3 regions of the Enterobacter sp. SA187 genome follow, and region 3 is predicted to be linked to each of the others. Evidence: predicted binding sites of a transcription regulator. Region 3 holds the regulator's gene; each other region holds the start of a gene.

Region 1 (4,153 bases), 1.2 Mb from region 3:
GATGTACCTCGATCATATGAAATACCGTCAGTTGATGCAGGAGGTTGAATGAACAGCGCCTGGCGTCAGGCAAACGAGGCCTGGCAAACCTACAGCGACGCGCTGGCCGGACTGGGCCAGCATCTTACCGCTGAGCAGTGGGACGCCCTGCTGGCAGAGCTGCGCGGCTGTACGGGGAAAATCGTGGTCACCGGGGTGGGAACCTCCGGCATCGCGGCGCGTAAAATCGCCCATATGCTGGCCTGCGTGGAGCGTCCGGCGATCTATCTGAACGCCACCGATGCCGCCCACGGCGATCTGGGTTTTTTACGGTCGGGGGATCTGATGATCATGCTGTCCCGCGGCGGCAACTCGGACGAACTGACCCGCCTGCTGCCGGGGCTGGCGGCCAGACAAGTGCCGCTGATCAGCGTCACGGAAAACCGCGGGTCGGCGATTGCTCAGGCGGCGCGGCTGGTGATCTCAACGGGCGTGCAGCGGGAAGTGGATCCGCTGAATATGCTGGCAACCACGTCCATCATCCTGGTGCTGGCGATTTTTGATGCGGCCTGTGCCTGTCTGATGAGCGAGAGCGGGTATACGAAAGAGACGCTGCTGGCGGTGCATCCGGGCGGAGATGTGGGTGTGACGCTGCGCGGGGAGCGGTGATATTGCCCGGCGGCGCTGCGCTTGCACGGGCCTACATGAACTGGTTATGCCCGGCGGCGCTGCGCTTGCACGGGCCTACATTAACGGCTGGCGGGTTATGCCCGGCGGCGCTGCGCTTGCGCGGGCCTGCATTAACCCGAAGAACCGAAGACAAGTAGGCCGGGTAAGCGCAGCGCCACCCGGCAATAAAAAAGGCCGCTTACGCGGCCTTTTCAGGGTTTATCGCGGATCAGGCATAAACCGGGAAGCGGGCGCAGATTTCCAGCACTTTCTGTTTCGTGCGTTCAATCACCGCTTCATCGTTGATGCTGTCCAGCACGTCGCACATCCAGCCAGCCAGTTCCTGGGCTTCCGCTTCTTTGAAGCCGCGACGGGTGATGGCCGGGCTGCCGATACGGATACCGGAGGTCACGAACGGGCTTTTCGGATCGTTCGGCACGCTGTTTTTGTTCACCGTGATGTTAGCGCGACCCAGCGCGGCGTCAGCTTCTTTACCGGTCAGGTTTTTGTCCACCAGATCCAGCAGGAACAGGTGGTTATCGGTACCGCCGGACACCACGTTGTAGCCGCGATCGAGGAATACCTGCACCATCGCTTTCGCGTTTTTCGCCACCTGCTGCTGGTAGGTTTTGAATTCCGGCTCCAGCGCTTCTTTCAGCGCTACGGCTTTACCGGCGATCACGTGCATCAGCGGGCCGCCCTGCGCGCCAGGGAAGACCGCAGAGTTCAGTTTTTTGTACAGCTCTTCGCTGCCGCCTTTCGCGAGGATCAGACCACCGCGCGGGCCAGCCAGCGTTTTATGGGTCGTAGTGGTCACCACGTGCGCATGCGGCACCGGGTTCGGGTAAACGCCCGCGGCAACCAGACCGGCCACGTGCGCCATGTCGACAAACAGGTAAGCGCCGATGCTGTCGGCGATTTCACGCATTTTCGCCCAGTCAACCACGCCGGAGTACGCGGAGAAGCCGCCGATGATCATTTTCGGCTTGTGGGTCTGCGCCTGTTTTTCGAGGTCTGCGTAATCAATATGACCGGTCTCATCAATGCCGTAAGGCACGATATTGTAGAGCTTGCCAGAGAAGTTAACCGGGGAGCCGTGAGTCAGGTGGCCGCCGTGCGCCAGGTTCATGCCGAGCACGGTATCGCCCGGTTGCAGCAGCGTGGTGTACACCGCGAAGTTAGCCTGCGAGCCGGAGTGCGGCTGGACGTTAGCGTAGTCAGCGCCGAACAGTTCTTTCGCGCGGTCGATCGCCAGTTGCTCAACGATATCCACGTATTCACAACCGCCGTAGTAACGTTTACCCGGATAACCTTCCGCATATTTGTTGGTCAGCTGAGAGCCCTGAGCCTGCATCACGCGCGGGCTGGTGTAGTTTTCGGAGGCGATCAGTTCAATGTGTTCTTCCTGACGTACTTTTTCCTGCTCCATAGCCTGCCACAGTTCGGCATCATAATCGGCAATGTTCATTTCACGTTTTAACATCCGCATCTCCTGACTCAGCTAACGGTAATTACAGCTCTGAAGGGGGGCCCTTTTGGGCAACGGCGACCAGTATAACTGATTCATATCGTGATAACAGGTCTTGACAAAGGATTTTACGCAAACGATTGGCTGCCCGCCGTACAAGGGTTTGATGGAAAAGCCGTAACCCGGCGGAACCGGATTTCTTTTCAGCTTTGTGATGTAAATTTTTCATGACTGTGAGCCATCATAACTAAAATGCACTAAGTCATTTACAAGCGCAGGGTTATTTCTATAAGATGCATATAAAATACAACTTATAGTTCTGCTAAAAAGGAAGCTGCCATGCTAGACGCTCAAACCATCGCCACCGTGAAATCCACCATTCCCCTGCTCGTCGAAACCGGCCCGAAACTTACCGCCCATTTCTATGACCGGATGTTTAAACACAATCCGGAGCTGAAAGAGATCTTCAATATGAGCAATCAGCGCAATGGCGATCAGCGTGAAGCGCTGTTCAATGCCATTGCCGCCTATGCCAGCAATATTGAAAATCTGCCCGCGCTGCTGCCGGCGGTGGAGAAGATCGCCCAGAAGCACACCAGTTTTCAGATCAAACCGGAACAGTACAACATTGTCGGCGAGCATCTGCTGGCGACACTGGATGAGATGTTCAGTCCGGGTCAGGAAGTGCTGGATGCGTGGGGCAAAGCCTATGGCGTACTGGCAGGCGTGTTTGTAAATCGTGAAAGCGAGCTGTATCAGGAGCACGCCAGCAAAACCGGCGGCTGGGAAGGCACACGAGCGTTTCGCATCACCGCAAAAAATCCGCAGAGTGCGCTTATCACCAGTTTTGAATTTGCGCCGGTGGATGGTCAGCCGGTGGCGGATTATCAGCCGGGGCAGTATCTCGGCGTATGGCTGAAGCCGGAAGGTTTTCCGCATCAGGAAATTCGTCAGTATTCCCTTACCCGCAAACCTGACGGGAAAAGCTATCGTATCGCTGTGAAGCGCGAGCCGGGCGGTCAGGTGTCGAACTGGCTGCATAATGACGCGACTGTGGGTGACATCGTGCATCTGGCGGTACCGGCGGGAGATTTCTTCTTACAGGTGACGCCGGAAACACCGGTGACGCTGATTTCCGCGGGCGTCGGCCAGACGCCGATGCTGGCGATGCTCGATACCCTGGTCAGCCGTCAGCACGCCGCGCAGGTGAACTGGTTCCATGCGGCGGAGAATGGCGATGTGCATGCTTTTGCCGATGAAGTGGCGCAGCTTGGCGCGCAGCTTGCACACTTTAGTTCGCACACCTGGTATCGACTGCCGACCGATACGGATCGCGCGGGAGCGGGTTATAACAGCGAAGGCCTGATGGATTTGAGTCAGACTGAAGGGTTGTATTCCGACCCGGCGATGCAGTTCTATCTGTGCGGACCTGTGGTGTTTATGCAGTTTGCCGCGCGGCAGCTGGTGGAGTCGGGCGTGAATAAAGACAACATTTACTACGAATGTTTCGGGCCTCATAAGGTGCTGTAATCGCCCGGCGGCGCTTCGCCTGCACGGGCCTGCGAAGAGTTTTGCAGGCCGGGTAAGCGCAGCGCCACCCGGCAAGAATGTTAGATAGCCGCGTCGTCTTCTTCACCGGTACGGATACGCACCACGCGGGCGACGTCGAAGACAAAGATTTTACCGTCGCCAATTTTGCCGGTTTGCGCCGTGCGGATAATGGTATCCACGCAGGTATCAACAATATCGTCGGTGACGACAATTTCAATTTTTACTTTCGGCAGAAAGTCCACCATGTACTCAGCGCCGCGGTACAGTTCGGTATGCCCTTTCTGGCGGCCAAAGCCTTTCACTTCGGTCACGGTCATCCCGGTAATGCCCACTTCGGCCAGCGCTTCGCGCACATCATCCAGTTTGAAAGGTTTAATAATCGCATCAATCTTTTTCATGGTGGTTCCCTGAATTTTTGCCTGCAGGCGGCTACGTTATCGGTTGCTCACACTACCATATTCACTGCGCTTTGCGGATCACTCTTTA
Region 2 (4,153 bases), 1.7 Mb from region 3:
CGGCGGCAGCTGCACGGCGGTGTAACCCATGCCGATATAAGACTTAAAGCGTTTATTGCGGGCGGCGATGGCTTTTAACTCTGCCAGCGCGGCAAATTCGGTTGCGGCGTCACCCACCTGCGGCGGGGTATCCAGCTGAATATCTTTCGGCACAATCTGGCCGATCAGCGCGTTAAGGGACTCTGCGCCCACGGCGTTCAGCATTTCCTGCTGCTGCGTGGCATCCGGTCCGATGTGGCGTTCAATGAATGCGCCGCTATTTTCAAGCTGGCTTAGCGTCTGTGTCATGGGCGAGGGTTCCTGAAACGGTCTGGCTGATTTGCCCGGTGGCGCTGGCGCTCACCGGGCCTGCAAAGTAATGAAATATTTACTCGTCTTCTAACAGCGCTTCATACGCGCTGGCGTCCAGCAGAGCGGCAACTTCGCTTTCATCGCTGGCTTTGATTTTGAAGATCCAGCCGCCGCTGTACGGCTCGCTGTTGACCAGCTCCGGCGTGTCGCTCAGCGCGTCGTTGACGGCCAGGATCTCGCCGCTGACCGGCGCATAAATATCGGAAGCGGCTTTTACGGATTCGGCAACGGCACAGTCGTCGCCCGCGCTGACGGTCGCGCCCACTTCAGGCAGATCGACAAACACCATATCACCCAGCAGCTCCTGCGCGTGCTCGGTAATGCCAACGGTGTAGCTGCCGTCCGCTTCTTTGCGCAGCCATTCATGTTCTTTACTGTATTTCAGTTCAGCCGGTACATTGCTCATAAAGGTTTCTCCACAATAAAATGCGTTACGCGACAGGTTTACCCATGCGCACAAAAACAGGTTTGGTAACGGTAACCGGCATTTCGCGGTTACGGATCTGTACGATGGCGGTTTCGCCAATGCCTGCCGGTACGCGGGCCAGCGCAATGCTGTAGCCCAGCGTCGGTGAGAAGGTACCGCTGGTGATAACGCCTTCCTGCTGATTGCCGTCGTGGTCAGTGAAACGCACCGGCAGTTCGTTACGCAGCACGCCTTTTTCGGTCATCACCAGGCCGACCAGCTGTTCGGTGCCATTTTCACGCTGCGCTTCCAGCGCGTCGCGGCCAATAAAGTCGCGGTCAGCGGGTTCCCAGGCGATGGTCCAGCCCATATTGGCGGCCAGCGGAGAGACGCCTTCATCCATTTCCTGACCGTAAAGATTCATGCCCGCTTCCAGACGCAGCGTATCGCGCGCGCCCAGGCCGCAGGGTTTCACGCCCGCTTCCACCAGCGCATGCCAGAATTCGGCGGCCTTTTCATTCGGCATGGCGATTTCATAGCCCGCTTCGCCGGTGTAGCCAGTGGTGGCAATAAAGAGTCCGCCTGTTTCCACGCCAAAGAATGGCTTCATGCCGCTGACGGCTTCACGTTGTTCATCGCTGAACAGCGTGGCGGCTTTGGCTTTGGCGTTCGGGCCCTGCACGGCGATCAGCGATAGATCGTCGCGCACGCTGATGTCGATGGCGTAAGGCGCGGCGTGTTCGGTGATCCAGGCGAGATCTTTTTCGCGGGTGGCGGAGTTGACCACCAGGCGGAAGAAGTCTTCGCTGAAGAAGTAGACGATCAGGTCGTCAATCACGCCGCCGGAGGCGTTAAGCATGCCGCTGTAGAGCGCCTTGCCGGGGGTGGTGAGTCTGGCTACGTCGTTGGCCAGCAGGTAACGCAGGAAGTCGCGGGTACGGGTGCCTTTCAGATCGACGATGGTCATGTGGGACACATCGAACATGCCTGCATCGCGGCGTACCGCGTGATGCTCGTCAAGCTGGGAGCCGTAATGCAGCGGCATCATCCAGCCGTGGAAATCCACCATGCGCGCGCCACATAGCGTGTGTTGTTCAAACAAAGGAGTCTGCTGAGCCATCTTTTCCTCATTGAATAAGCGGGGCTGTTAAGGATTTCCCGGGTCATAAAAACCGCCACGACCCCCGGCGTCAGCCTCCTTTCAGGTTGCCGACGCAAACGTTACCTTTCGCCTGAACTTATCACTGAAAAGCGCCCTAAACCATAAGTAAAAATGCGCCATCACATTAGCTTATGACCTGAAAACCCGCAGAGCCGCACAGCGTAAAAAACTTAATAACGAGTAATTAACATTCTCTTTATAGGGAGAATTGAACTTCCCGACCCTGTAAAGTGACATTTTTCACCAAAAATCATGAGAATTTCCCGACGCTGAAAATTCATGACATGAGAAAAAGTAATCTGAAAAAGCGGGTGAAATTAGATTATTTCAAATGAGGTGACGCTGCCCTTCCCGGAACCGGGAAGGGAAAGTGTGACGCGGATCTTAGTTCAGGCGGAAGGCTAAAAAATGATTATTTCAGCCAGTCGGGAAGGTCGTTGAGACCCATCGCCTGACGGATAAGTTGCGGCTTCACGCCAGGGAGGGTGTCGGCCAGCTTGAGACCAATATCACGCAGCAATTTTTTCGCCGGGTTGTTACCGGCAAACAGCCCACGGAAGCCCTGCATCCCGGCGAGCATCACCGCCGCGCTGTGCTTGCGGCTGCGCTCGTAACGGCGCAGATAGAGATGCTGCCCGATGTCTTTGCCCTCGCGATGCAGACGACGCAGCTCGTTAACCAGCACTGCCGCATCCATAAAGCCCAGGTTGACGCCCTGCCCGGCCAGCGGATGAATGGTGTGCGCCGCGTCGCCAACCAGCGCCAGACGGTGGCCGGCAAACTGACGGGCGTAGCGTCCGGTAAGGGGATAAACCTGACGCTCGCTCTCCACCTGACACAGGCCAAGGGCATTGTCGAAGGCCACGCACAGCGCCTGATTGAAGTCTTCAGTGCTGGCCTGCTGCATTTTTTCCGCCTCACGCGGTGGCAACGACCAGACAATAGAGCACAGATGCGGATCCGCCAGCGGCAGGAATGCCAGAATGCCGTCGCCGTAAAACACCTGACGCGCGGTGGCGTTGTGCGGCTCGGTGGTACGGATGGTCGCCACCAGCGCGTGATGGCCGTAATCCCAGTAAGTGAGCGGAATATCGGCTTTGCTACGCAGCCAGGAGTTAGCGCCGTCAGCGCCCACCACCAGCCGCGCCGTCAGCATGCTGCCGTCCTGCATGGTAAGGAAGGCGTCGTTTTCGCCCCAGGCGACCTGTTGCAGCGTGGCCGGGGTAATCAACGTGATGTCGCTGCTCTGCTGCGCTTTTTGCCACAGCGCCTGATGTACCACGGCGTTTTCGACGATGTGTCCCAGATGGCTGTAGCCCATGCTTTCGTCGTCAAAGGCGATGCGGCCAAAGCTGTCTTTGTCCCACACTTCCATGCCGTGATAGCAGCTGACGCGGTGCGCCAGAATGTCAGACCAGACGCCCAGATGCGTCAGCAGTTTTTCACTGGCGGCGTTGATGGCGGATACGCGCAGTTCAGGCGGCGCATCCGGGGCCAGCGGCACCGGCGCATTCTGTTCCAGCACCGCCACGCGTAGCCCGCTGCCCTGTAATCCACAGGCCACAGCCAGCCCGACCATGCCCCCGCCAACAATTGCTACATCTACACTTTGCACAATTCACTCCAGCAGCCTGGCTTAGCAGGCGTAATTGTTGCAGCCAGTTTGAACACGGACAGCGCGGAAAAACCGGAGCGTACTTGCAGTACGTGAGGATTTTGAGCACTGCCCAGGTTCAAAATGGCAAATAAAATAGCCTGGTAAGACAGGCCTAGCGCGCGACCCAGCCCAGCGTCCTCTGCGCCAGCACATCACGTGCCGGGGTAAATAATTCCATTGCCATCAGACCGGCGTTGCGCCCGGCGACCAGCGGTGCCCAGCGGTTGGCGAACAGGTGCACCAGCCCGTCGGTGACGCCGATGGTCGCCTCTTTGTCGGCCTGGCGGCGTTTTTGATACTGGCACAGCACCGGATAGATGCCTACGTCCGTCTGACTCGCCCATGCGCTGGTCAGGGTTTCGGCCAGCGTCATCACGTCGCGCATGCCGAGGTTAAACCCCTGCCCGGCGATAGGATGCAGCGTCTGGGCGGCATTGCCCACCAGCACCACGCGATGGGAAATGGACGACGAGGCGGTGGTCAGCGACAGCGGATAGGCGCTGCGCGTTCCGGCGTGAAGGATACGCCCGAGCCGCCAGCCGAAGGCTTTTTGCAGCTCGTGACAGAATTTTTCGTC
Region 3 (4,153 bases):
AGACAGCCGACGGCAAAGAGCGCCAGACCGCTTAACAGCACCGGGCGGCGACCATAAGTATCGGACAGCGGACCCCACGCCAGTTGCGCAACCGCAAATCCGGCTAAAAACAGACTCAGGCTGGCGCTGACGGCAGCCGCCGGGGTTTGTAGATCATTCTGAATAACGGCGAAGGCGGGTAAATACATATCTGTAGCCAGAAAGCCCAGTACGCTTAACCCCGCCAGCCAGACTAAAAATCCTTTTCCAGGTTTCATGTCACGTTCTCTTGTTTTGGCAGGTGAGCAGAGCGGCAGAGTGTAGGGAGTGCAATGACGGTTGTGAAACGCTAATATTTGCACATTGCATTCAAAAAATTTGCAGGCAGAACATGTGGTCAGAATATTCACTGGAAGTGGTTGATGCGGTGGCACGAACCGGCAGCTTCAGCGCCGCGGCGCAGGAACTCCACCGGGTCCCATCGGCGGTTAGCTATACGGTGCGGCAACTGGAAGAGTGGCTGGCGGTGCCGCTGTTTGAGCGCCGTCACCGTGACGTGGTGCTTACCCCGGCCGGGCGCTGGTTTTTAAAGGAAGGGCGATCTGTTATCAAAAAAATGCAGATCACCCGTCAGCAGTGTCAGCAGATCGCCAACGGCTGGCGGGGGCAGTTATCCATCGCGGTGGACAATATCGTTAAGCCCGAACGTAGCAGGCAAATGATCGTCGATTTCTACCGCCACTTTCAGGATGTGGAGCTGATCGTCTTTCAGGAAGTATTCAACGGCGTGTGGGACGCGCTGGCGGATGGCCGCGTGGAACTGGCGATTGGGGCGACCCAGGCGGTGCCGGTGGGCGGGCGCTACGCCTTCCGGGATATGGGGAAATTGAGCTGGAAGTGCGTGGTATCCCGTGAACACCCGCTGGCGGCGATGGACGGGCCGCTGAGCGATGACACCTTGCGCAACTGGCCGTCGCTGGTGCGCGAAGACACCTCCCGCTCGCTGCCGAAGCGTATCACCTGGCTGCTGGATAACCAGCGGCGCATCGTCGCGCCCGACTGGGAATCCTCGGCGGCCTGTCTGTCGGCGGGATTGTGTATCGGCATGGTACCGGCGCATTTTGCCAGGCCCTGGCTTGATCGCGGAGAGTGGGTGGCGCTGCCGCTTGAAAACCCCTTCCCGGACGCCGCCTGTTGCCTGACGTGGCAGCAAAAGGACAATTCGCCCGCCTTAAGCTGGCTGCTCGATTATTTAGGAGACAGCGAGACGCTGAATAAAGAGTGGTTGCGGGAGCCAGAGTGACTGGCTCCCGGCAGGCTTAACGGCGGTAGTCGCGGAACGGGCCGTCGGCGACCGAGCGGCGTTCGATGAGACGCGGGTGCACCTCAATGGACTGCGACTCTTCACGCTTGCTGACGATCCTGTCCATCAGCATATTGAAGGCCGTTTCGCCCAGCGAATCTTTCGGCTGGTGAATGGTGGTCAGCGCCGGAGTGAAGAAACGCGCGTTGCGCACGTTGTCATAACCAATCAGCGACACGTCCTGCGGCACGCGCAGACCCATTTCATCAGCCCCGCAGAGCGCGCCCATCGCCATCACGTCGCCGCCGCAGAAGACTGCGGTCGGACGATGCGGCTGGGAGAGGATCTGCTGCATGGCGCGGTAGCCGGATTCCGGCTCAAAGTCGCCCTGCACGATCCAGTTTTCCGGCACCTTAATCAGCGCTTCTTCCATCGCTTTCATAAAGCCCGCCAGACGGCCCGCGCCGGTGTTACGCTCAAGCGGGCCCGGAATGACGCCGATTTCACGGTGGCCACGTTCGATCAGATAACGGCCCGCCATATAGCCGCCTTCAAAAGCGTTATCGATCACCGAATCGGTAAAGTCCGCTTTCGCTTCGCCCCAGTCCATCACCACCATCGGGATATGACGGTACTCTTCAAGCATGCGCAACAGCGGGTCCGGGTATTCAGAACACATCACCATCAGGCCGTCGACGCGCTTTTGCGCCATCATCGACAGATAAGCGCGCTGCTTTTCCAGGTTGTTCCAGGCGTTGCCGAGGATCAGGGTATAGCCCTTCTGGAAGCAGTTTTTCTCAACAGCTTCAATGATTTCGGCGAAGTAGGGCGCTTCGCTGCTGGTCGCCAGCAAGCCAATCGACTTGGTATGGTTAACCTTCAGACTGCGCGCCACCGCGCTTGGGGAATAATGCAGCTCTTTGATGGCTGCCCACACCGCGTTGCGCGTTTCTTCCGCAACAAAACGGGTTTTGTTAATAACATGTGATACGGTTGTAGTGGAAACGTTTGCGCGTTTCGCTACATCTTTAATTGTTGCCATTAGATCTCACTCCAGACCATATCTTAAACTCCTGATACTTCTACAGGTAAACGTTTGCCTTAAAAAACCCTTCGCACAACATTTTCAGGTTGCGATACGCCGGGAAAACAACACAGGACGTCAGGAGGGGTCAGTGGCCGGTACACGAATAAATTTAGCGTGGAATTCTGGCTGATCTTGATGAAAAGGGGAAGTCTAAAAATGGTTATCAATCTAAAACAGAGAAGATTTTTGCGTTTAACTGTGCAAAAATGAGCAATCTCACTTTTTGTGGGGGTTAACAAAGGAGAAAAAATGATGGATAGCAATCTGAAGTATTCGCTGTTTACTACCGTAATCGTGCTCAGCCTGATCGTTGCTGGCGCAATGACTGCCGCTTTTAATTGATCCAGAGCAGGGAGAGCGCTCTCCCTCTCTTTTTCATTCCCGCCGATTGTTATCAAATTTGCAATAATCTTTTGTCACTTCATTAACTTCTGTTTTTTTGTGATTAATGTCATGCTTTTGACTTCACCGCGGGGCGCTCTGTACGCCATCGCATTACTGGAGTCATGTAATAATGAAGATAAATTTTCCCCTGCTGTCACTGGCAATCGGGGCTTTTGGGATAGGTACAACTGAATTTTCACCCATGGGATTGCTGCCGGTAATCGCCCGTGGCGTTGACGTCTCGATCCCTGCCGCCGGCATGCTGATCAGCGCCTATGCGATCGGCGTGATGGTGGGCGCCCCCCTGATGACGCTGCTGCTGTCGCATCGCGCCCGTCGTAACGCGCTGATCTTCCTGATGGCGATTTTCACCCTCGGTAATGTACTGTCGGCCATTGCGCCGGATTACACCACGCTGCTGTTATCGCGCATTATCACCAGTCTTAACCACGGCGCCTTCTTTGGCCTGGGTTCAGTGGTGGCCGCAAGCGTGGTACCGAAACATAAACAGGCCAGCGCCGTGGCGACCATGTTTATGGGACTGACCATCGCCAATATCGGCGGCGTTCCAGCGGCCACCTGGCTTGGGGAAACCATCGGCTGGCGGATGTCCTTCCTCGCCACCGCAGGTCTTGGCGTGGTGTCGATGTTAAGCCTGTTCTTCTCCCTGCCGAAGGGCAGCGCGGGCGTGCGTCCGAATGTGCGCCAGGAGCTGGCGGTGCTGATGCGCCCGCAGGTTTTATCGGCGCTGCTGACCACCGTGCTGGGCGCCGGGGCGATGTTCACCCTTTATACCTATATCTCGCCGGTGTTGCAGGAGCTGAATCACGCCACGCCATTCTTTGTCACCGCAATGCTGGTGCTGATCGGCGTGGGCTTCTCGCTGGGCAATTACCTGGGCGGCAAGTTTGCCGATCGTTCCGTCAGCGGCACGCTGAAAGGCTTTCTGTTGCTGCTGATGGTGATCATGCTGGCGATCCCGCTGCTGGTGAAAAGCGATATCGGCGCGGCCGTGGCGATGGTAGTGTGGGGCGCCGCAACGTTCGCGGTGGTGCCGCCATTGCAGATGCGCGTAATGCGTGTCGCTCATGAAGCGCCGGGGCTGTCTTCGTCCGTGAATATCGGCGCTTTTAACCTCGGCAATGCGCTGGGCGCGGCGGCAGGCGGCGCGGTGATCTCCGCAGGATTAGGCTACGCCGTTGTGCCGGTGATGGGCGCTGTTATTGCGGCGCTGGCGTTGCTGCTGGTGCTGTTTTCCGGGCGCGCCGATGCCCGCCGGGAATGCGTGGCGAACTGATCGTTACTGAGTAAAAAAGAAAAACACCCTGCCAGTCCGGCAGGGTGTTTTTTTTAGCGGACGTTTTTCGGCGTCATCACCCGGCGCGCGCCCACATAATGAC

What was found. The regulator PurR, encoded in region 3, represses purine synthesis genes. The targets are predictions, from matches to a motif close to CANGCAAACGTTTGCNTG.
Region 1: the regulator PurR is predicted to act here: its motif matches at 2,246-2,263, upstream of glyA (serine hydroxymethyltransferase).
Region 2: the regulator PurR is predicted to act here: its motif matches at 1,969-1,986, upstream of gcvT (glycine cleavage system aminomethyltransferase GcvT).

Annotation. Positions count from the first base shown of each region.
Region 1 is NZ_CP019113.1:4,313,161-4,317,313, forward strand. Features, by position in the region: gene BMF08_RS20575 (FGGY-family carbohydrate kinase) at 1-52, shown strand, start outside; gene BMF08_RS20580 (KpsF/GutQ family sugar-phosphate isomerase) at 49-648, shown strand; gene glyA (serine hydroxymethyltransferase) at 878-2,131, opposite strand; gene hmpA (NO-inducible flavohemoprotein) at 2,456-3,646, shown strand; gene glnB (nitrogen regulatory protein P-II) at 3,727-4,065, opposite strand; gene glrR (two-component system response regulator GlrR) at 4,144-4,153, opposite strand, start outside.
Region 2 is NZ_CP019113.1:320,282-324,434, forward strand. Features, by position in the region: gene gcvP (aminomethyl-transferring glycine dehydrogenase) at 1-288, opposite strand, end outside; gene gcvH (glycine cleavage system protein GcvH) at 368-757, opposite strand; gene gcvT (glycine cleavage system aminomethyltransferase GcvT) at 783-1,877, opposite strand; gene ubiI (FAD-dependent 2-octaprenylphenol hydroxylase) at 2,332-3,534, opposite strand; gene ubiH (2-octaprenyl-6-methoxyphenyl hydroxylase) at 3,689-4,153, opposite strand, start outside.
Region 3 is NZ_CP019113.1:3,083,537-3,087,689, forward strand. Features, by position in the region: gene punC (purine nucleoside transporter PunC) at 1-257, opposite strand, end outside; gene punR (DNA-binding transcriptional activator PunR) at 371-1,282, shown strand; gene purR (HTH-type transcriptional repressor PurR) at 1,299-2,324, opposite strand; gene cydH (cytochrome bd-I oxidase subunit CydH) at 2,619-2,711, shown strand; gene BMF08_RS14760 (MFS transporter) at 2,884-4,050, shown strand; gene BMF08_RS14765 (C40 family peptidase) at 4,104-4,153, opposite strand, start outside.